2 regions of the Curtobacterium citri genome follow, and region 1 is predicted to be linked to the other one. Evidence: riboswitches for the same ligand, from Rfam matches in the RefSeq annotation. Region 1 holds a riboswitch; the other holds the start of a gene.
The links. Region 1 has a riboswitch for thiamine pyrophosphate ahead of QUG92_RS03545 (ECF transporter S component). Riboswitches for the same ligand answer to the same signal wherever they lie in the genome.
Positions count from the first base shown of each region.

Region 2: it holds a riboswitch for thiamine pyrophosphate, as region 1 does, so the genes downstream of both, thiM (hydroxyethylthiazole kinase) here and QUG92_RS03545 (ECF transporter S component) in region 1, are expected to answer to the same signal.

Region 1 covers NZ_JAUCML010000002.1:218,621-229,879, reverse strand. The annotation lists gene treZ (malto-oligosyltrehalose trehalohydrolase) at 1-310, opposite strand, end outside; gene treY (malto-oligosyltrehalose synthase) at 307-2,778, opposite strand; gene glgX (glycogen debranching protein GlgX) at 2,775-5,117, opposite strand; gene QUG92_RS03550 (hypothetical protein) at 5,247-5,567, shown strand; TPP riboswitch at 5,662-5,773, shown strand; gene QUG92_RS03545 (ECF transporter S component) at 5,769-6,425, shown strand; gene QUG92_RS03540 (ABC transporter ATP-binding protein) at 6,422-8,161, shown strand; gene QUG92_RS03535 (energy-coupling factor transporter transmembrane component T family protein) at 8,158-8,964, shown strand; gene QUG92_RS03530 (nucleoside/nucleotide kinase family protein) at 8,957-9,490, shown strand; gene QUG92_RS03525 (MFS transporter) at 9,570-10,946, opposite strand; gene QUG92_RS03520 (LLM class flavin-dependent oxidoreductase) at 11,049-11,259, shown strand, end outside.
Region 2 covers NZ_JAUCML010000004.1:254,298-265,556, forward strand. The annotation lists gene QUG92_RS08300 (FecCD family ABC transporter permease) at 1-203, opposite strand, end outside; gene QUG92_RS08305 (FecCD family ABC transporter permease) at 200-1,252, opposite strand; gene QUG92_RS08310 (S1C family serine protease) at 1,442-2,950, shown strand; gene QUG92_RS08315 (hypothetical protein) at 2,964-4,121, opposite strand; gene QUG92_RS08320 (hypothetical protein) at 4,229-4,489, opposite strand; gene QUG92_RS08325 (RNA-binding S4 domain-containing protein) at 4,534-4,896, shown strand; gene QUG92_RS08330 (J domain-containing protein) at 4,920-5,867, opposite strand; gene QUG92_RS08335 (phosphotransferase enzyme family protein) at 6,077-6,829, opposite strand; gene QUG92_RS08340 (NUDIX domain-containing protein) at 6,999-7,937, opposite strand; TPP riboswitch at 8,029-8,124, shown strand; gene thiM (hydroxyethylthiazole kinase) at 8,113-8,970, shown strand; gene thiE (thiamine phosphate synthase) at 8,967-9,635, shown strand; gene thiD (bifunctional hydroxymethylpyrimidine kinase/phosphomethylpyrimidine kinase) at 9,653-11,131, shown strand; gene QUG92_RS08360 (metallophosphoesterase family protein) at 11,209-11,259, opposite strand, start outside.

The DNA.
Region 1 (11,259 bases):
TCTCGTAGATCACGCCACCACGGACGGGCCGACCGGTCCAGGCGTCGTCGGTCCAGGCGAAGCGCTCGGGGTCGACCACCTCGGACGGGCCGTGCACGCCGTCGGGCTGGTACCGGCTGCGGGGGTCCGGTCGGACGTCCTCGTCGTCGTCGATGCGGAAGCCGTACCGGGCGCCGACCACCGGGGCGACCTCGTCGGTCGACCACCAGTCGTCGTCGCCGTGGGTCATGGCGTACTCGGTGCCGTCGACGACCAGGCGCACGCGCTCCGGGTTCGGCGCCCAGACGGCGTAGCGGGCGGGAACGGTCATGCGTGACCCTCCAGGATCTCGATCTCGGCCTGCTGGTCGGAGACGGTGGCACCGTCGGGACCGGCGCCGGAGGCGGTGGTGGTGCCTGCGCCGGTGGACGCGGGAGTCGATGCGGCGACGGCGTCGCCCGGGGTCGTGGCGTCCGCGACCTCGGCCGGCACGAGCAGCGCCACGGGGAGGTCGGCGAGCAGGTCGGCGAGGGCGATGCCGCGCGACGCGGGGAAGCGGCGGCCGGTGAGCAGGTCGACGCGGTCGAGCGGGACGGGGTGGACGAGGGTGTCGGCCCACCCGCCCACCCGCTCCAGGCCGACGGGCAGCCGGGTCGCGACCGTGACGGCACCGCCGCGGTCGAACGCGAGGACGTGGTCGGCGGCGACGCCCGTGGCCTCGAGCCCGAGGTAGCGGGTGAAGAGCTCCGGGCGGTCGCGACGCAGCCGCAGGGCACGGCTGACGACGAGGAGCTTCGCGGCGCCGTCCGGCCCGACCGCAGGCAGCCGCTCGGGGCCGTCGTCGTCGGGTCCGTCGAGCGTGGCGAGCACGTGCCGGAGCTCGGCGTGGTCGACCGGACGACGGTTGTCGGGGTCGACGAGCGAGCGGTCCCACCCCTCGGTGCCCTGGTAGACGTCGGGGACGCCGGGCATGGTGAGCTGCACGAGCTTCTGCGTCAGGCCGTTCGACCAGCCCGCCGCGTCGACCGTGCGGTCGAGCTCGTCGAGGACGGCGACGACCTCGGGGTCGTCGAACGCGGCGTCGACGAGCGCGTGCATCTGCTCCTCGAAGGCCTCGTCCGGCTCCGTCCAGGTCGTGCTGTCGCCCGCCTCGCGCGACGCCTTCTCGGCGTAGGCGTGCAGCCGCTCACGGCTGGCGGGACGGGCGCCGACGATGGCCTGCCAGAGCAGGTCGGCGAACACGGCGTCGTCGAGCGGGGCGAGGGACTGCAGGCGCGCGAGGGCCGCGGTCCACTCGGACCCGAGCTCCGCGAGCACGCTGATGCGGGCGCGGGTGTCCTCGCTGCGCTTGGTGTCGTGCGTGGTCAGCGTGGTCATGGTGTGCGGCCAGCTGCCCTGACGGTCGCGCTGCGCCCGGTGGAAGTCCTCGACCGACACCGCGAACAGGCTCGGGTCGGCGCCGACCTCGCTCAGGGTGGTCAGGCGCGAGGTCCGGTAGTAGGCTGTGTCCTCGACGCCCTTGGCCATCACCATGCCGGAGGTCTGCTGCAGCCGGATCGCCGCGGCGTGACCGGGGTCGACCAGGGACGGCGCGATCCGGTCGATCACGTCGTCGAGGTCCGGACGCGACTCGGCGGCTCGCTCGAGCGCGTCGATGAGGTGGTGGACGCCCTCGGGCAGGTACGTGCGGTAGACCTCGAAGGACGCCACGATCTCGGCGACCGCGTCGACGACCCGGTCCTGCGGCAGGTCGGGGACCTCGGGGGCGAGCAGCCGCGCCAGGCGGGCGACCTCGCTGCCGAGGATGCCGTCGGCGATGCCGCGTCGGGTGTCGTGCGTCAGCTGCTGCCAGTCGGCGGGCTCCGCACCCGACGCCGCGGTCAGGGCGTCCTCGCCCGCCGGGTCGACGAGCACCCGGTCGACCAGGGCCAGCGCGTCGTAGCCGGTGGTGCCGTCGACGGGCCACGACGACGGCAGCTGCTCGCCGGGCTCGAGGATCTTCTCGACCAGGGTGTAGGCACCCCCGGTCAGCTCGTGCAGGTCCTGCAGGTACCCGGCGGGGTCGTACAGGCCGTCCGGGTGGTCGATGCGGAGGCCGTCGACGAGTCCGTCGCGGAACCAGGCGCCGATCGCGGCGTGCGACGCGGCGAAGACCTCGGGCTCCTCGACGCGGATCGCCGCGAGCGTGTTCACAGCGAAGAACCGGCGGTAGTTCAGCTCGTGGTCGGCGCGCTTCCAGTGCACGAACTCGTAGTGCTGCCGGGCGTGCACCGTCTCGACGTCGTCGCCGTCCTGCACGGTGCCGGGCGCGGTCGGGTAGGCGGTCTCGCCCACGAACAGCTTGCCGTCGCGCAGTTCCACCGCGTCGAGCAGCCGGTCGTCGAGGACCGGGACGCGGATGCGGCCGTCGCCGGCCTCCCAGTCGACGTCGAAGGCCCACGCGACGGCGGAGCCCTGCCCGGACTCGAGCAGCGACCACCACCAGGGGTTCGCCTCGGGGGTCGCGACACCGACGTGGTTCGGGACGACGTCGACGAGCACCCCGAGCCCGGCGGCGTGCGCGGCCTCGGCCAGGGCGCGGAACGCGTCGTCCCCGCCCCGCTCGGTGTCGACGTGGGTGTGGTCGACGACGTCGTAGCCGTGCTGCGAGCCGGGCTCGGCCTGCAGCACGGGCGACAGGTAGACCCAGTCCGCGCCGAGGTCGCGGATGTGGTCGACCACGCCCTGCGCCGTCGTGAGGTCGAAGTCCGCGGTGACCTGCAGACGGTAGGTGGACGTGGGGACGCGGCGTGCGGTCACCTGGTGGCTCCTGTGGTGTCGGGTTCGTCGTGCTGGTCGTGCTCGTCGTGCTCGTCGTGCTGGTCGGGATCGTCGTACTGGTCGGGTTCGTCGAGGGACGCGGCGGTGGCGGCGCCGGCTGCACCCGCGCCGGTCTGGTCCGTGGCCGACGCGGCGGGTGCCCCGGCCGGGTTCGTGGGCGTGGACTGCGGCGCTCCGGCCGACTCGTCGAGCGGCACGCTCCGGACCTCGTGGTCGGGCTCCGCTCGGAGCACGATCATCGAGCGCGCGGGGACGTCGAGCGGGGTCCCCGCGTCGAGGACCGTCTCGCGGGCACCCGGGTCGGCCGTGTCGATGCGCACGGTCCAGCCGGGGGAGTACTCCTCCGGCGGCAGGGTGAACGTCACGACGTCGTCGTGCGCGTTGTAGTACGTCAGGAAGGCCACATCGGTCACCCGCTCGCCCCATCGGTCCCGCCCGCGGATGCCGTCGCCGTTCAGGTACATGCCGACGCTCTTGCCGAAGCCGGAGTCCCAGTCCTCGGGGTCCATCGCGTCGCCCGAGGGGGTCAGCCACACCACGTCGGGCAGCGGCTCGCCCTCGCCGCGGCGGACCGGACGGCCGTTGAAGTAGCGGGTGCGCCGGAAGGTCGGGTGGTCGTGACGCAGCTTCACGACGTCGGCCGTGAACTGCACGAGGTCGTCGTCGGCGTGCTCCCAGTCGATCCAGCTGATGGCGGAGTCCTGCGCGTAGACGTTGTTGTTGCCGTGCTGGGTCCGCCCGAGCTCGTCGCCGTGGGCGATCATCGGCACGCCCTGGCTGAGCAGCAGGGTCGCGAGGAAGTTCCGCCGACGCTGCAGGCGGAGCGCCGCCACCTCGGGGTCGTCCGTCGGCCCCTCGACGCCGGAGTTCCACGAGCGGTTGTGGCTCTCGCCGTCGTTGCCGTCCTCGCCGTTGGCCTCGTTGTGCTTCTCGTTGTAGGCGACGAGGTCGTACAGCGTGAAGCCGTCGTGCGCGGTGATGAAGTTGATGCTCGCCTTGGGCGTGCGGCCGTCGTGCTCGTAGAGGTCGGCCGAGCCGGAGATGCGCGACGCGAACTCGCCGAGCGTCGACGGCTCGCCGCGCCAGAAGTCGCGGACGGTGTCGCGGTACTTGCCGTTCCACTCGGACCACTGGGGCGGGAAGTTGCCGACCTGGTAGCCGCCGGGGCCGACGTCCCACGGCTCCGCGATGAGCTTGACCTGCGACACGATCGGGTCCTGCTGCACCAGTTCGAAGAACGCGGCGAGCCGGTCGACCTCGTAGAACTCACGGGCCAGGGCAGCCGCGAGGTCGAAGCGGAAGCCGTCGACGTGCATCTCGGTCACCCAGTACCGGAGCGAGTCCATGATGAGCTGCAGCGAGTGCGGGTGCCCGACGTTGAGCGAGTTGCCCGTGCCGGTGGTGTCGTTGTAGTACCGCTTGTCGTCCTCGACCAGGCGGTAGTACGCGGCGTTGTCGATGCCCCGGAACGACAGGGTCGGCCCGAGGTGGTTCCCCTCGGCGGTGTGGTTGTAGACCACGTCGAGGACGACCTCGATGCCCGCACGGTGCAGCTCGCGGACCATCGCCTTGAACTCCTGCACCTGCTGTCCCCGGTCGCCGGAGGACGAGTAGTGCGAGTGCGGGGCGAAGAACCCGATGGTGTTGTAGCCCCAGTAGTTCGACAGCCCCTTCTCCTGCAGCGTGGAGTCGTTGACGAACTGGTGCACGGGCATGAGCTCGAGCGTCGTGACCCCCAGGCGCTTGAGGTGCTCGATGACCGACGGGTGCGCGACGCCGGCGTACGTGCCGCGCTGCTCCTCTGGGACGTCGGGGTGCGTCTCGGTCAGGCCCTTCACGTGGGCCTCGTAGATCACCGTCTCGCCGTAGGGGATGCCGGGTGACCGGTCGCCCTGCCAGTCGAAGAACGGGTTGATCACCACGCCCTTCATCATGTGCGGGGCCGAGTCCTGGTCGTCGGTCGAGTCCGGGTCGCCGAACGTGTACGAGAACAGGGCCTGGTCCCAGTCGATCTCACCGCTCGTCGCCTTGGCGTACGGGTCGAGGAGCAGCTTGTGCGGGTTGCCGCGCAGGCCGTTCTCCGGGTCGTACGGGGCGTGCACGCGGAAGCCGTACTCCTGCCCGGGCGCCACGTTCGGCAGGTAGGCATGCCAGACGTGTGCGTCCACCTCGACCAGGTCGACGCACTCCTCGTTCCCCGCGTCGTCGAAGAGGCAGAGTTCCACGCGGTCCGCGACCTCGCTGAACAGGGCGAAGTTCGTGCCGCTGCCGTCGTAGGTCGCCCCGAGGGGGTACGGATTGCCGGGCCAGGTGTGCAAACGTTCCTCCAGGTGTGGGTTCCGCAAACGTATCGGCGACGCGCCTCCGCGTCCGCAGACAAGGCCCAGCAGTGGACAGCGATCGGCGCGCCCCCGCCTGTGGAGGGACCGCCGAGTAGCCTCGCGCGCATGGCAGACATCGTGCAGCAGATCGCAGACAAGGTGCGCCCCGTGGGCGTCTCCACGAACTACGGGGAGCCGGTCGAGGTCGGCGACCAGACCCTGATCCCGGTCTCCCTCGGCTGGTACGGCTTCGGTGCCGGCGGCGACGGCGAGAACGGCGGCGGCGGCGGCGGTGGCGCGTCCATCCCCGTCGGTGCCTACGTGCGCCGCCCGGGCCAGGACCTGCAGTTCGAGCCGAACCTCATCTCGCTCCTCGCCGTCAGCATCCCCACCATCTGGGTGACCGGCAAGGCCCTCGCGAGGGTGGTCCGCGCACTGAAGAAGTGACCGACGGTCGGACGGGAGGCGCGGTGCCGGCTGGTACCGCGCCTCCCGTCCGTCACCTGGGCACGTCACGCGGTCGTGGCCGCGTCTAGACTGCTGGGACACACACGGGAGTCCGGGACCGCCGGGCTGAGAGGGAGCGAGTGGCGCTCCGACCGTCGAACCTGATCCGGGTCATGCCGGCGCAGGGAGGAGTCAGCAATGATGTCTGCGACCACGCAGTCCGCAGTCCCGTCCACCACCCCGCGGCGCTCGCTGCGTTGGCGTGTCGTGGACATCGTCGTCGCGAGCGTGCTCGCCGTCGCGATCGGCGTCGTCTTCAAGCTCTGGGAGTTCGGCTACGAGCCCCTGAGCACCGTCGCGGGTCTCGTCCTGCCCGGCACCCAGTCGCTGTTCGGCGGCGTCTGGCTGCTCGCCGGACCGGTCGTCGCGATCGTGGTCCGGAAGCCGGGCGCCGCGCTCTACGCCGAGATGGTCGCCGCCTCGGTCGAGGCCCTGCTCGGCACCCAGTGGGGCTGGCTGACGCTCGAGGCCGGCTTCGTGCAGGGGCTCGGCGCCGAGCTCGTCCTCGCGCTGTTCCTCTACCGGTCGTACAAGCTGCCCGTGGTCGTGCTCGCCGGTGCCGCCGCCGGGCTCGCGCTCGGCATCAACGACACCGTGCTCTGGTACCCGGGCCTCGACGCGGCGTTCAAGGCGGTCTACGTCGTGTGCGCGGTGATCTCGGGTGCCGTGATCGCCGGTGTCGGGTCGTGGCTGCTCGTCCGGGCGCTCGCCGCGACCGGCGTGCTGTCCTCGTTCGCGGCCGGTCGCGAGCACGCCGCCGGTGAGCGGACCAGGCGCGGACCCCGTTCCGCCGCGTGACCGTGTCGTCGTCGGCCGCGTCCTCGTCGTCGGCTGCGGCACGCGTCGCCTTCGCTGACTGGGGCTGGCGGTACGCCGGGCGTGACGCCTGGGCGGTCCGTGGGCTCGACCTCGTCGTCGAGCCGGGGGAGCGGGTCGCCGTCGTGGGCCCGTCCGGTGCGGGCAAGTCGACGGTGCTCCGGGCCGTGGCGGCCGTCCTCGCCGACGAGCCGGACCCCGACGACGACACCGCCGCTGCCGTGCAGGGCTCGGTCCTGGTCGACGGCGCCGACCCCCGCGCGGTCCGCGGGCGTGTCGGCCTCGTCATGCAGGACCCCGAGGCCCACACGGTCATGTCGCGGATCGGCGACGACGTGGCCTTCGGGTGCGAGAACACCGGGGTGCCGCGCGAGGAGACCTGGGACCGCGTCCGGCACGCGCTCCGGGTGGTCGGCCTCGACCTGCCGCTCGACCGCTCCACCGGCCGGCTCTCCGGCGGCCAGCGGCAGCGCCTGGCGCTCGCGGGGGTGCTCGCGATGCGGCCGGGCGTGCTCGTGCTCGACGAGCCCTGCGCGAACCTCGACCCGGACGGGGTGCGACAGGTGCACGACGCCGTCCGCGCGCTGCTCGACGACACCGGGGCGACCCTGCTCGTCGTGGAGCACCGGATCGGCACCTGGCTCGACCTGGTCGACCGGCTCGTGCTGCTCGCACCCGGCGGCGGGGTCGTCGCCGACGGCCTGCCGGCGGCGGTGCTCGCGGAGCACGGCGACGCGCTGACGGCGGCGGGTGTGTGGGTGCCCGGTGCGGAGCCGTCGCGGGGGTCCTCCCGAACCGGCGCGCGCACGTCCCGCCCGCTCGTGGACGACCCGTCGGCGGATCGAGCGGGTGGAACCGTTCCCGACCCGTCGGCCCCTGCGCGCACGTTCCGCCCACTCGCGGGCGAGCGGGGCGGGCTCGGCGGCGACCCGGTGCTCCTCGAGGCGCGCGGGCTCGCGACCGCCCGCGGGGGCGTGCTCGGACGAGCGGGTGGTCCCCCGGTGGGCAGCGGCATCGACCTCGACGTCCGTGCGGGTCGGGTGCTCGCCGTGACCGGGCCGAACGGCGTCGGCAAGTCGACGCTCGGCCTGACCCTCGCCGGGCTCCTCCGACCTGCCGGCGGTGTCCTCCGCGCGACGCCGCACCTGACGGGGGACGCTGGCCCGTCGGGGGACGCCGGCCCGACGGGGGACGCCGGCGACCGGCCCGTGCGCTGGACGAGCCGGCAGCTCGCGCGGCGGATCGGCACGGTGTTCCAGGACCCCGCGCACCAGTTCGTGGCGCGATCCGTCCGCGAGGAGCTCGCCGTCGGCCCGCGCACCCTCGACCTCGACGACGTGGACGCCCGCGTGGAGGAGCTGCTCGACGCCTTCGCGCTCCGGCACCTCGCCGACGTCAACCCCTTCACCCTGTCCGGCGGGGAGCAGCGACGGCTCGCGATCGGTACGGTCGTCGCCGCGCGTCCGCCGGTCGTCGTGCTCGACGAGCCGACGTCGGGACAGGACCGGGCGACCTGGCAGGCGGTGGTCGACCGGCTCGGAGCGCTGGCGGACGCCGGGACCGCGGTGGTCGTGGTCACGCACGACCGCGACCTGGTCCGGGCGCTCGACGCCGACGAGGTCGTGCTCGCAGCGGACGGCGTCCGTGCCGTGCCGCCCGGCTCACCGGACACGCCGCCGGACGTGCGGTCCGGACCGGCCACGGAGGTGGCACGGTGACCGCCCCGGGGACCGCTGCCGGCGCGTCCGGACGAGCCGCGCCTCCCGTCCGCACGGAACGCGGCGTCCGCGGGGTGCAACCGGTCGCCTCGATGCTCGGCGTGCTCGCGCTCGGCCTGTGCCTCGTGCTGAGCCTCGACGTGGTGTCGGCCGCCGTCGCGCTCGTGCTCGAACTGCTGCTCCTGCCGCTGCTGCGCATCCCGGTCCGGACCCTGCTGCTGCGGACGTCCCCGGTGCTCGTCGCCGTGCCGCTGACCGCGCTGAGCATCGCGCTGTACGGACGGCCGTCGGGTCGGGAGTGGTTCGACCTCGGGTTCGCGCACGTGACCGACGGGTCGCTGGTGCTCGCCCTCGCGACCGCCCTGCGCGTGCTCGCGGTCGGGCTGCCAGCGGTCGCCCTGTTCGTCCGGGTCGACCCGACGGACCTGGCGGACGGGCTCGCGCAGCTGCTGCGGCTGCCCGCGCGGTTCGTGCTCGGTGCGCTCGCCGCGGTCCGGATGACGACGCTCCTCGGCGAGGACTGGCGCCAGCTGGCGATGGCGCGACGGGCGCGGGGGACCGCGGACCACGGCCGGCTGCGGCGGGGGGCCTCGATGGCGTTCGCCCTGCTCGTGCTCGCGCTGCGGCGGGCGACGACGCTCGCGGTCGCGATGGAGTCACGGGGGTTCGGCGCGCCCGGACGTCGCACGTGGGCCCGGCAGGCGCGGTTCGCCGGACCGGAGTGGGCCATGGTCGCCGTGCTCGTCGGCATCGGCGTCGTGTCCGTCGGTGTCGCGGTCGCGGCGGGGACCTGGCGTGCCTGACGTCGACCGGGCGCTGGTCGAGGGGCTGGCCGCCGCCTCGGGTGCGGCGACCGCGTCCGGACGCCGGCTCGTCGTGCTCGTCGACGGACGGTCGGGCACGGGCAAGACCACGCTCGGCACGGCGGTGGCCGCGGAGCTCGGCGCGGTCGTCGTGCACCTCGACGACCTCTACCCGGGGTGGGACGGCCTCCGCGCTGCCGCCGACGCCGTGGTCACCGACGTGCTCGGGGCGCCCTCGGGGTACCGGCGGTGGGACTGGAGCGCGTCGGAGCCAGCGGACTGGGTGCCCGTGGACCCGTCCGTGCCGCTCGTGGTCGAGGGCTGCGGGGCGCTCTCGCGGGCCTCAGCTCCGCTGGCGTCGCTGCGCGTGTGGCTCGAGGCGGACGACGTGGTCCGGCGGGACCGGGCGATCGGCCGCGACGGCGAGCTGTTCGCGCGGGAGTGGGAGCGGTGGGCGGCGCACGAGCGGGCGTTCATCGCCGCCGAGGACCCGGCCGCGCTCGCGGACGTGGTGGTCCGGACGTAGCTGCGGCGCGGCGGCGCGGCGGCGCGCGAGCCTCGGCTCGGCGGACATCCCTCGTGGTCACGAGCCCGAGGAACGTCCGTCAGCGCGAGTCTCGGGCGACGCCCACCCGCTGCGCCCCCCGCTCGGCCCGCCGCGCGGCCGCCACCGGGTCCACCGCGGCGACGGCGGCCACGATCGAGAGCACCGCGTACACCCCGACGTAGGCGCAGAGGATCCACGGCGAGCCCCCGCCCGCCTCGACGAACACGGCCGCGAGCAACGGCGTCAGCCCGACCGAGAAGATCGACCCGATCTGGTACCCGAGGCTCATCCCCGAGTAGCGACGACCGGTCGGGAACTGCTCGGCGAACCACGCGGCCTGCGGACCGTAGATGCTGTCGTGGAAGACGCACATCCCGACCAGCGCGACGAGCGGCAGCAGCACGAGGGGCCCGGCGTCGAGGAACGCGAAGAACGGCCAGACGAGCACACCGATCCCGACCGCCGACGAGATCGCCAGCACCCGCCGCCCGACCCGGTCGGACAGCCAGCCCCAGAACGGCGTCGACACGAGCGACACCGCCGAGACGACGAGCACGGCCTGCAGCCCCGCCGCCGACCCCTCCTCGCCGCGCTTCGCCAGCAGGTACGTGAGCGAGTAGGTCGTCAGGATCGAGTAGAGCGCCGGTTGCGCCAGCCGCAGCCCCGCGGTGACGAGGATCGCCCGCGGGTGCCGTCGGATCGCCTGCCACACCGGGTACCGCTCGACCTGCCCCGATGCGCGCAGCTCCTGGAACACCGGTGCGTCCTGCACCCCGAGCCGGATGACGAGGCCGACCGCCACGATCACGGCCGAGAACAGGAACGGCAGCCGCCAGCCCCAGGCCAGGAACGCCTCGTTGCCGAGCAGCGTCCGCACGAGCGTGAAGACCCCGGTCGCCAGGAGCATCCCACCGGCCGAACCCATCTGCGTGAACGCCCCGAACAGCCCGCGGTGCCGCTCCGGAGCGTGCTCGACCGACAGCAGCGCCGACCCGCCCCACTCCGCGCCGGCCGCGATGCCCTGCAGCAGTCGCAGCACCACGAGCGCGACGACCGCGCCGAGGCCGATCGTCGCCGCGGACGGGATCACCCCGATGAGCGTCGACGCGATGCCCATCAGCACCAGCGACGCGACGAGCAGCTTCTTGCGGCCGATCCGGTCGCCGAGGTGCCCCGCGACGATGCCACCGAGCGGCCGCGCGACGAAGCCGACACCGTACGTCGCGAACGACGCGATCACACCGACCGCGGGCGTGACGGAGGGGAAGAACGTCGGCGCGAACACGAGCGCGGAAGCCGTCGCGTAGAGGTAGAAGTCGTAGTACTCGACGGTGGTCCCGACGAACGACGCGAGTGCGACACGACGCCGTGTCGCGTTGGTGGACGGTGCGGTGGGACGGACGGGAGGCGCGGCTGCGGTCGTCTGGGTCGGCATGCCTCAGGAGCATGGTCGCCGCCCGGCCGCGTCGGAAGACCGCCCGTAACGCGAGGTCACGTCACTGTCTCCGACCGGCCGCTCCCGGACACCATGGGACGCATGAGCGATGCACCGACCCGTCCGCTGCGCTTCGCGGCCTTCGTCATGAACACGACGTCGCACATCCAGCACGGCCTGTGGCGGCATCCGGACGCCCGTCAGGCCGACTTCGACGACGTCACGCTGTGGACCGACCTCGCGAGGACGCTCGAGCGCGGGAAGTTCGACGCGATGTTCTTCGCGGACGTCGTCGGCACGTACGGCCCCGCCC
Region 2 (11,259 bases), on a different contig from region 1:
ACGAGCACGGCTCCTGCGACGCGGGGCCCGCGGAGCTGCCCCACGACGAAGTCCGAGACGGTGTCGCCGTGCCCGACGAGGGCACCGGCCACCTGCAGCGGCGAGAGCGGGATCTCCCCGACCCCGAGGCCGACGAGCACCAGGGCGACGAGCAGCAGGAGGACCGCACCGAGGACGGTGACCTCGCGGCGGACGGCGCTCACAGGCCGGTCACCACCCGCGAGCGGACCAGCCAGATGAACACGGGTGCGCCGATGAGCGCGGTGACGATCCCGACCTGCAGCTCCCCCGGGTACGCGACGACGCGGCCGATCACGTCGGCGACGAGCAGGAGCGCGGGCGCGACGAGGGCGGACAGGAGGATCGTCCAGCGCTGGTCGGGTCCGCTCAGTCGACGGACGGCGTGCGGGACCGCGAGGCCGACGAACGCGACCGGTCCGGCCGCGGCGACGGCGGAACCGGCCAGCAGGACCGTCACGACCCCGCCGACGATCCGCACGAGCACGACGCGCTGCCCGAGGGACGCCGCGAGCTCGTCGCCGAGCGCGAGCGTGTTGAGCGAGCGGCCGAGCCCGACGGCGACCACCAGCCCGACGAGCACCGGGACGGCGATGACCCCGGCGGTGCCGAGGTCCTTCCCGGCGAGCGCCCCGACCTGCCAGAAGCGCAGCTGGTCGAGGAGGCTCTGGCTCGACACGAGGACGGCGGTCGTGACGGACGAGAGCGCCGCGGCGACGACCGCCCCGGCGAGGGCCAGCCCGACGGGCGACAACCCGCGTCGGGCCACCGCCGCGACCGCGTAGACGAGCAGCGCGGCGAGGCCGGCACCGACGAAGGCGAACGGCAGGTAGGCCGCGGTGCCGCTGATCCCGAAGACCGCGATGCCGACGACGACCGCGAGCGCCGCACCGGCGTTGATGCCGAGGATGCTCGGGTCGGCCAGCGGGTTCCTGGTGACGCCCTGCATCACCGCGCCCGCGACACCGAGGGCGGCTCCGGCGAGGAGGCCGACGACGGTCCGGGGCACGCGGTTGCCGAGGACGATGAGGCCGACGTCGTCCTGCCGGCCCGGGTGCAGCACGGCGTCGAGCACCGTCCCGAGCGGGATCGGCCGGGAGCCGAACGCGATCGACAGGGCGACGGCCACGGCCAGCGCGACGACGGCGACCACCGCGGCGCCGACGAGCCGGGAGCGGGACGCCGGCTCCGGTCGGGGTCGCAGGACGGGGGTTCGGGGGGACGACGCGCGCATGGGAGGTCAGGCAAGCCTAACCGCGACCGTCGCACGGCGGGCCCCGAGGAACCCCTGAGCACCCGCCGGGCTCGTTCATAGGGTCGTCATGGGTTCGGGTCCTGTACTGGTCTCCGTCGACGCCCGCCCGGGTCGTCGAGGAACGGATCGACACCCCACGGGTGGTCGAGGGACGACCGGAGAGCACCGATGAACGAGAACCCCGCCGACGACCAGCGCGCGACCGACGGCCCCGCCTGGGAGGCCCCGCACGCCGACCGCACGACCCTCCGGCCGGCGTACGCCTTCGACGGCAGCGGCCCGTACCTCTACGGCCCCGACGGTTCCGGCCCCTACGCCTACACGCCGGACGGCCGCGGGCCGTACCTGCTCGGCAGCAGTGCGCTGGGCGGGAGTGCACTGGGCGGGACCGGCACCCCGCAGACCGCGTGGACCGCCGGAGCGGCGGCGGCGAACCACCCGGGGGCGGGGCGTCCCCGTCGCCTCGGGCTCCTGATCGGCTCGGGCGTCGCCGCCCTCGCGATCATCGGCGCCGCGGGCGGGACCGCGCTCGGGCTCTCCTCGCACGGCACGACCACGACCTCGAGCCAGTCGCAGGGCTCCACGACCCTGCCCGGCGGTGGGAGCGGGACGGGCGGCGGCACGAACGGCTTCACCGTCCCCGGGTACGGCGGCGGGACCGGCGGACTCGGGGACGGGAGCACCGGGGACGGGAGCACCGGGGACGGCAGCACCGGCAGCGGCGGCACGGGGACGGGCACCACCGAGTCCGCGGCGACCCCCGCGACGGCCGCACAGAAGCGGGGCGTCGTCACGATCGACACGGTGTTGAACTACGACACGTCGTCCCAGGCCGCGGGCACCGGGATGGTGCTGACGTCCGACGGCACCGTCCTGACGAACAACCACGTGGTGCAGGGCGCCACGAGCATCACGGTCACCGACGAGACCACGGGCAAGGAGTACCGCGCGCAGGTCGTCGGGACGGACGCGACGCACGACGTCGCGGTCCTCAAGCTCGAGGACGCCTCGGGCCTGTCGACGGTCACGCTCGACGACGACGGCGAGCCGGCGACCGGCGACGCCGTGACGGACGTCGGCAACGCGGAGGGCACCGGGAACCTCGTGGCCGCGGCGGGGACGGTGACGGCGCTCGACCAGGACATCCAGGTGCAGAGCGAGTCCGGCACCGGGACCGAGTCGCTGCAGGGCCTCATCCAGGTGGCGGCCGACATCGTGTCGGGTGACTCCGGCGGCCCGGTGCTCGACAGCGAGGGCGAGGTCGTCGGCATGGCCACGGCGGCGTCCTCGGGCTCGGCCGAGGTCACCGGGTACGCGATCCCGATCACGACCGCGAAGGCGATCGCCGACAAGATCCTGGCCGGGGAGTCCTCGGACACGATCACCATCGGCCTGCCGGCGTTCCTCGGCGTGCAGGTCGGGTCGAGCGGCACGACGCAGACCGGCGGCGGCGTGGCGGTGGCGGGCACGGTCGAGGGATCCGGCGCCGCCGCGGCCGGGCTCGTCGCCGGCGACACCATCACGAGCCTCGACGGCACGGCGGTCGCCAGCAGCGATGCGCTGACCGCGGCGGTGCAGTCGCACGCGGTGGGCGACCGGGTCGTCGTCGGGTACACCGACGCCAGCGGCGCCGCGAAGACCGTGACCGTCACGCTGACGGCCGGTCCGGCGGCCTAGCCCGGCAGCGGGTTCAGCCCAGCAGCGCCCGCACCACCGACCGGTACACGTTGGCCGGGGAGTCCGTCCGCAGGGACGTCTCCCCGGCCGTCGTGCGTCCGACGCGCGCGAAGCCGATGCCCTCGGCGTGCACGACGACGACGGGCTCCGGCCGCCCGGGACGCCGGAGCGACGACACCGTCCACGGAGCCGCCCAGAAGCGCGCGAGCCGGGGGTCCTCCGCGGCGAGGGCCGCCGGCAGGTCGGTCCCGGTGCCGGCCGTCCCCGTCCGGCGGGCGAGCAGGTCGGACGGGACCGACCCCGTGCGGAACGGGAAGGTCCACGTCGGACGGATGCCGAGCCTCCCGGCCGCCACCGCGACCACCTGCTCGGCGGGGAGCCGGGCGACCGTCCCGCCCGTCTCGTCGGTGCCGTCCACGACGGTCTCCGACCAGGCCTGGAGGCGCGTGGTCCGTCCGTCGGGCAGGTGCTGGTCCAGCGTGACCGGCTCGACCGCGTCGGCCCAGGGGGCGAGGAGCTCCTGCGTCGGCTCGGGGAGCGTCCCGAGCCGACCGACCAGACCGGTCTGCACGAGCTCGCGGCCCGCGGGCGACCGCAGGAGCGCCGGGTTCCACCGACGTCCGGCGAGGCTCCAGAGCGTCGTGAGCGCCGCGGCGCCGAGGTGCACGCCGTCGAGCTGCGGGGCCGGCGCGGCGGCGGGCAGCGCCTCGAGCTCGCGCTGCGGCCGGACCGGGGTCGGCTCCGTCGCGCGGACGGACTCGAGGACGGCGGAGACGAGGTCGTCGGTCGCCAGCATCCGGGCGAGCGGCCGCTCGACCGTGAGGTCGACCCGGTGCCGTCCGGTGACGAACAGCAGGTGGGCGCCGGCGACGTCGCCGTCCTCGTCGGGTCGGACGTACTCGACCAGGCGCGCGGGTGCCCCGGCGGTCGTCCACGGGTCGCACCCGATGAGCCGGAGCCCGTCGACCGACCCGGGCAGCCGTTCGAGCAGCCCGGCGTGCTCCTCCGCGATCGTGCGGTCGGACGGCCGGGAGCGCACCGTCAGCACGACGTCGTCGCCGGTCAGCCGGAGGTCCGCGCGCGGGGCGTCCTCGCGGCGCCAGTGGTCCGGGCGGTGGAGCGTCAGGCGGGGGGTTCGGTCCTCGGTGCCGAGCGGGACGGGGACGGCCATGCTCCGAGGCTACGTCGGGGGCACCGCGCGGCCCGGGACGGCTCGCCGGGCGCGGTCGTCTGCGGGCCAGGGGCCGGGCGACACGTCGTCCGGGGGCGGCACGTCGTTCAGGGCCGGGGCCGGCGCGGTGCTGGTGGCGGTGGGACCGGCTTGGCGGCGACGACGTCGGCGAGCGGGACCTCGTCGGGGCCGCGGCGGGTGTCGATCGTCACCGTCGTCGCGGAGCGGGAAGCCAGCGTGCCGAGCGCGTCGCGGGCACCGTCGCCGTGGCGGGCGCGCACGACGAGCCGGTCGCCGATCGCCGCGTCGCGCAGGACCCCGAGCGCGAGGGCACGGGCGAGGGCGTCCTGCTCGAGCGGTTCCGGCACGGGGTCGAGCGTAGACGCCGAGCGGGCCCGCCTAGGGTGGGGGCATGGAGAAGGCACGCGTCGACAGCTGGATCTGGGCGGTGCGGATCACGAAGACCCGCTCCGCCGCGACCACCGCGTGCAAGGCCGGCCACGTCCGGGTCAACGGCGAGCGGGCGAAGCCGGCGCAGCCGGTCGGCCCCGGGGACGAGGTCCGGGTGCGGCAGCACGGCTTCGACCGGATCGTCGTCGTCACCGGGATCGTCGTCAAGCGCGGGAGCGCCGCCGAGGCCGCGAAGCACTTCGAGGACCGGACGCCGCCGCGCCTGCCGAAGGAGGAGGCGGGGTTCGTCCCGATGCGCGACCCGGGTGCCGGGCGCCCGAGCAAGCGGGAGCGCCGCGACCTCGAGAAGCTCCGCGGGTACTAGTCGCGGTCCGGCCCACGGTCAGCTCAGACGAACCGGACGGTCTGCTGCAGGCGGTCGCGGACGTCGAACACGTCGACCGAACCCTCGGGCGACCAGACACCGTTGAGCACCTGGCCGAGGGCGCTCCGTCGGACCACGAGCGCCGTCGGCTTCCGGGGCGAACCGACGACCTGCACGTCCTCGTCGACCGCGGCGTCCGGCACGACGAGCAGTCGGCCGGTGAACTTGACGCGGGTCTGCTTCTGCACCGCCCGTGCGGCGCGGACGAGCTCCTTCACCGGGCGCTCCCCGGGTGCCAGGGTCTCCCCCGCGATCTCCCCGTGCTCGATGCGGACCGGTGCGCCCCAGTCGATGGACTCGACGGCCCACAGGCCGCTCGGGGTGAGGACGGCGTGGTCGAGCTTCCCCTCGGCTCCGGCGTCCAGGTCGTGCCACACCGTCACGCCGATGCCCATGTCGGCGACGATCGCCGCCGTGGCCTCCTCGGCGAGGGCCTCGCCCAGGAGCCGACGGATGTGCCGCGGTGCCGAGCGGACGAGCGCCGGGTCGTACGGGTCCTCGATCGGGTCGCCGAGGCCGACCCACTCGCGCTCGGCCTGCAGGAAGACCTCGCGGGACCGGCCGCCGGGGTGACCGTGGGACCGGGCACGCGGGCGGGAGTCGCGACGCGCTGCCGGCGGTGCGTAGGCGTCGCGGCCGGAGTCGGGCCTCCAGGCCGCGGAACCGGACGGACCGGACGCGCCCTGCGGGGTCGACGTGCGGGAGCCCGCGTCGTAGGCGCGGCGCGCTGCGGGCGTGCCGATGCGCTCCCAGGCGACCTGCACCTGGCGGAAGCGCTGGGCGTCCCCGCCGAGGTCCGGGTGCGTCTCGCGGGCGGCCCGGCGGTACGCGCGGCGGAGTGCGTCGTCGTCGGCGGACGAGGGGACGCCGAGCACCTCGTACGGGGTGGCGTCGGCCGGGCTGTCGGTCATGGCCCGACGACACTACCCGAGGCACCTTCGGAGTCCGCCGCGTGCCCGCTGGGAGCTGGCGGGGGGCCCGGTGCGCGCCGCTCCTCCGGCGAGACGCCGCCCCCGGGTCGAGACGCCGCCGGTTCCGACGGCGTCTCGACGGCGCACAGGTGTCTCGACAGTCCGACGGCGTCTCGACGGGTCCGGAAGGAGTGCCGGATCCGCCCGGGTCAGCGGGCGGTGACCGCCGCGCGGACGTCCTCGGCGTGCGCCTCGAGCCAGGCGACGTCCGCCCGGTACAGGTCGGCGTGGCCGTGCTCGAGGTCGCTGACGAACTTGGGGTTGCCGGCTGCGGCCTCGGTCTCCATCGTCGTGACGAGGGCGACGAGCGACGCGGTCATCGTCTCGACGAGCACGCCGCGCGACCGGTCGTCGAGGCCGTAGGCGCGGCAGAACTCCGCCGCCCGGTCGAGCCGTTCGTCGAGGCCCGGCGCGGTGCTGCCCTCGACGAGCCCCGTCGTGAAGGGCGCGAAGCGGTAGACGGCACTCGCGACGTCCCAGACACGCGGGCCCGGGTGCGCCGTGTCGAAGTCGATGAGCCCCACGGCGGCGATGCCGTCGTAGACGCAGTTGTACGGCGCGAAGTCCCCGTGCACGATCGTCTCGACCGGCAGGCGCTCGGCCTGCGACCACACGTCGGTGTCCCCGGACCGCGGGTAGGTCGCCGCGGCATCGTGGTACTGCCGCAGCAGTCGTGCGCTCGTGACGAGGGCCGCCTCGCTCGCGATCTCGGTGCTCCACGGGTAGTTGCCCGCGGTGCCCGGGACGAAGGTGACCGTCTCGAGGACGTCCCCGACGGCGATGGGCTCCGGCGCCGCCACGAACCCCTGCTCGTGCAGGTGGGCGAGCAGCCGGTGCACCGTGGGCGTCCAGGGCCCCGCGGGGCGGTGGACGCGGTCGTCGGCTCTGGTGACACGCTCCATCGTGACCTCCTGATCAGTACGTCTCCGTTGACGTGGGTGCCAGCGTATCCGTCCGGCTCCCGGTCCTGTCCGGGTGGCGTGTGAACATCACGTCACACGACCGTGTGCGTCCCCGGGACGGACGGCGTCCCGCACGGGGTGGACGGCGTCGCGCGCGGTGACGTCGTGTTCAGGCCCCGACGGACGCCGTCCGGTCCCGGAACCAGCCCGGTCCGCGGACCTCGGCGCCGAGGGCCTCGACGCGCGCCCGGAGCTCGCGGTCCGCCGTCACCACGACGACCGGCGCGTCCCCGGCCGCCACCGCCGCCCGGGTGGCCGCGACGACGGCGTCGTCGCCCGATCCCGCCGCACGCACGACCTCGACCGCGGCACCCGTCGCGACGCCGCCGGCCCGGCCCGGGTCGGTGCCGACGCCCGCTGCCCGCGCCGCGCCCTCGAGCACCACGGTCCACCGGGGCCACCACCGGGCGAACGGCAGCCCCAGCCCGTCCGCGTCGGTGCCGACGGCGGCGAGCGCCGTCACGGCGGACAGCAGCCGGTCCGCGGCACCCGCTCGGTCGCGCCACCAGCCGTCGGGCACGCTGCCCACGACGTTGGCCGCGTCGACGACCACGTGCGGCACGGTCGCGATCGATGCGCGCAGCGCCGCCCAGGACGCCCCGAAGCCCGGGTGCAGGGGCAGGTCGTCCACCTCGGCGACCGGCACCCAGGACAGCGCGAGGCTCTCCCGGTCGGCGATCACCGGTTCGAACGGCTCGCGTGCCCGTCCGACGACGGTCGTGTAGGTCCAGAAGCCCAGGTCGAGCACCGCCGCGTGCCGGAGTGCGATGCCGTCCTCGGGCACCCCCGCCTCCTCGGCGGACTCGCGGAGCGCCGCCGCGACGGCGTCCTCGCCCTGGTGCCGCGCACCGCCGGGGATCCCCCACGTGCCCCCGTGGTGGCTCCACTCGACGCGGTGCTGGAGCAGCACCCGCCCGGCCCCGTCGTCGACGAGCAGCCCGGCCGCGCCGAAGCGGCCCCAGGCCTTCGTCCCGTCCGGGCCGTACGCCCAGGCGTCGCCGGGGTCGCGGGGACCGGTCGGAGGGCCGGGAGGGGTCGCAGCAGGCACCCGTCAACCCTGGCACACGGCACCCGCCCGATGTCCGGATCCGCCCCGTACGACGTCGCGCGACGTGTCACGGGACGTCGTGTACGGTGACGACCGAGACACGGGGTGCCGCACCGAGCGGCTGAGATCACACCCGTCGAACCTGCTCGAGCTCGTACTCGCGAAGGGATCGTCCATGCACACTGCTGCGCCCGTACCCCCGTCCCCGGACTGGGCCGACCGCACCGCCGCGCTGCTCGAGGGGGTGCGTGCCCGCGGCCCCCTGGTGCAGTGCATCACGAACACCGTCGTGCAGAACGTCACGGCGAACGTCCTCCTCGCGCTCGGGGCGTTCGCCGCGATGGTCGACGTCACCACCGAGGCCGGCGCGTTCGCCCGGGTCGCCGACGCCCTGCTCGTCAACACCGGGACACCCCACCCCGAACCGCGTGCCGCGTCGCTCGAGGCCGCGCACGCGGCACACGACGCCGGCACCCCGTGGGTGCTCGACCCCGTCGCGGTCGGCTCGCTGCCGGTGCGCACGGCCCTGGCCCGCGACCTGCTCGCGCTCCGGCCGACGGTGCTCCGCGGCAACGCGTCCGAGGTCCTCGCCCTCCTCGGCGGGTCCGCCGGCGGGCGCGGGGTCGACAGCACCGCGGGTCCGGACGACGCACGTGCGGCCGCGGTCGCGGCGACGGACGGGAGGACCGTGGGCGCCCTGGCGGTGTCCGGTCCCGTCGACCTGCTGGTCGCGCCGGGCACGGGTGTGGTCCGCGTGGCGAACGGCACCCCGCTGCTGACCCGCATCACCGGCGGCGGCTGTGCCCTCGGCGCGGTGGTCGCGGCCTTCACCGCGGTCGCCCCGGAGGACCCGGGTGCCGCCGCGGTCGCCGCGACCGCGGTCCACACGATCGCGGCCGAGCTCGCCGCCCGCGACGCCGGCGGACCGGGCACCTTCCAGCCGCTGTTCCTCGACCGGCTCGCGACCCTGACGCCCGAGGACGTGGTCCGCGAGGCCCGGATCACGACCGAGCCGACGGCGGTGTCGGCGTGAGCGCCACGACGGACGTCGGCGTCTACCTGGTGACCGACGGGCCGCTCGCCGACCGCCACGGACTCGGTGTGCTCGGCGTCGTCCGCGCCGCCGTGGCCGCCGGGGTCCGGACGGTGCAGGTCCGCGACAAGGACGCCTCCGCTCGGGACCTGCTCGCGCTCGTCGCCGCGGTCGCGGACGCCGTGGGCGACCGGGCCACGGTGGTGGTCGACGACCGCCTCGACGTCGCGCTCGCCGCACGGCACAGCGGACACCGGGTGGCCGGGGTGCACCTCGGACAGTCGGACGTCCCGGTGACGGCCGCGCGGGCGCTCCTCGGTCCGGACGCCCACGTCGGGCTGACCGCGAACACCCCGGCGCACGTCGCCGTCGTCGCGGGGCTCCCCCGCGGCACGGTCGACCTGCTCGGGGTCGGGGTCGTCCACCCGACGACGACGAAGGCGGACCACCCGCCGGCACTCGGGCACGCGGGCTTCGCGGACATCGCCGCGCTGGCCCGCCGCTCCGGCGTGCCGTGCGTGGCCATCGGCGGGATCACGCTGGCGGACGTCGCACCCCTGCGGGCCGCGGGCGCCGCCGGGGTCGCCGTCGTGTCCGGCATCTGCGCGGCAGCGGACCCCTACGCGGCCGCGGCCGCACACGTCGACGCGTGGACGCTCCGGTGACCGGGAGCGTCCCCCGCGTGCTCAGCATCGCGGGCACCGACCCGACCGGCGGCGCGGGGCTGCAGGCCGACCTCAAGGCGATCGCCGCGCTCGACGGGTACGGCATGGGCGTCGTGACGGCACTCGTCGCGCAGAACACGCACGGTGTCCGCTCGGTGCACGTCCCCGATCCGACGTTCCTGCGGGCGCAGCTCGACGCGGTGTCGGACGACGTCGTCGTCGATGCGGTCAAGATCGGGATGCTCGGCACCGCCGAGGTCGTCCGCACCGTCACCGCGTGGCTCCGCGAGCACCGTCCGCCCGTGGTCGTCGTCGACCCGGTGATGGTCGCGACGAGCGGCGACCGGCTGCTCGACCCGTCCGCCGCGACGGCGATGGGCGACCTGTTCGCCCTGGCCGACCTGGTCACCCCGAACCGGGCCGAGCTGACCGAACTGGCCGTGCTCGCCGGAGCGTCCGGGACGATCGACCGCACGACCACCGACCGCACGCCCACCGACCTCGCACTGCTCGTCGCCCGACGGTGGGACGTCCTGGTGCTGGCGAAGGGCGGGCACGACCACGGGCCGACCGCGGACGACGTGCTCGTCGCACCCGACGGCACGACCCGGACCTTCACCGCGCCGCGCGTCGACACGACGAACACACACGGCACCGGGTGCTCCCTGTCGAGCGCGATCGCGACGCTCGCCGCGGACGCCGGCGACTGGGAACTGGCGGTCGGCGGTGCGAAGACCTGGTTGACCGCGGCGCTCCGCGGCTCCGACGCCCTGCACGTCGGTACGGGCAACGGGCCGGTCGACCACGGGGCGGCGGCACGTGCCGCCCGGCCGCCGGTGGTCTGGACGGACCGCTGGTGGGACGACGTGGCGGCGACGCTCGACGAGGTCCTGGCGTGCGACTTCCTGGTCGCCCTGCGCGACGGCACCCTCGACGAGGACGTGTTCGCCGGGTACCTCGCGCAGGACGTCCACTACCTGCGGGCCTACGAGCGGCACCTCGCCCGGCTCGCCGACGTGTCGGCCGGGCCGGCGAGCACCTCCTGGGCGGCTGCGGCGCAGGGCTGCGCGGACGAGGCCCGCGACCTGCACCACCGCCGCCTGGCGGGTTCGCACGCGGAGGACCCGGTCCACCCGACGTGCGCCGGCTACCTCGCGCACCTGCAGGAGGCGGCCGACTCGGGTTCGGCCGCCGTCCTCGCCGCCGCCGTCCTGCCGTGCTTCCGGGTGTACGCGTGGGTCGGCACCCGACTCGGGCAGGCGCCGGAGGGACACCCCTTCGCGGACTGGCTCGGGGCGTACGGCGACCCGGGGTTCGCGGCCGCGAGCGCCGAGGCGACCGCGATCGTCGAGGAGCTCGCGGCCGCGGCAGACCCCGACGAGCGCGGCCGGATGACGCGTGCCTTCCGCCGGTCCACCGAGTGGGAGGCCGCGTTCTTCCGGATGCCCACGGAGGCCGCGGCGGCGGAGTCGGAGGCGGCGGAGGAGCCGGCCTGACCGGAGCACCCGCGCCGTGGACGCACCACGGGACGGACGGGAGGCACCCGGCGGGCCCGCCCCGCGCCTCCCGTCCGTCAGCGCGCAGCCGGCGGCAACCGGACCAGCTCGACCGTCAGGTCGCGCCC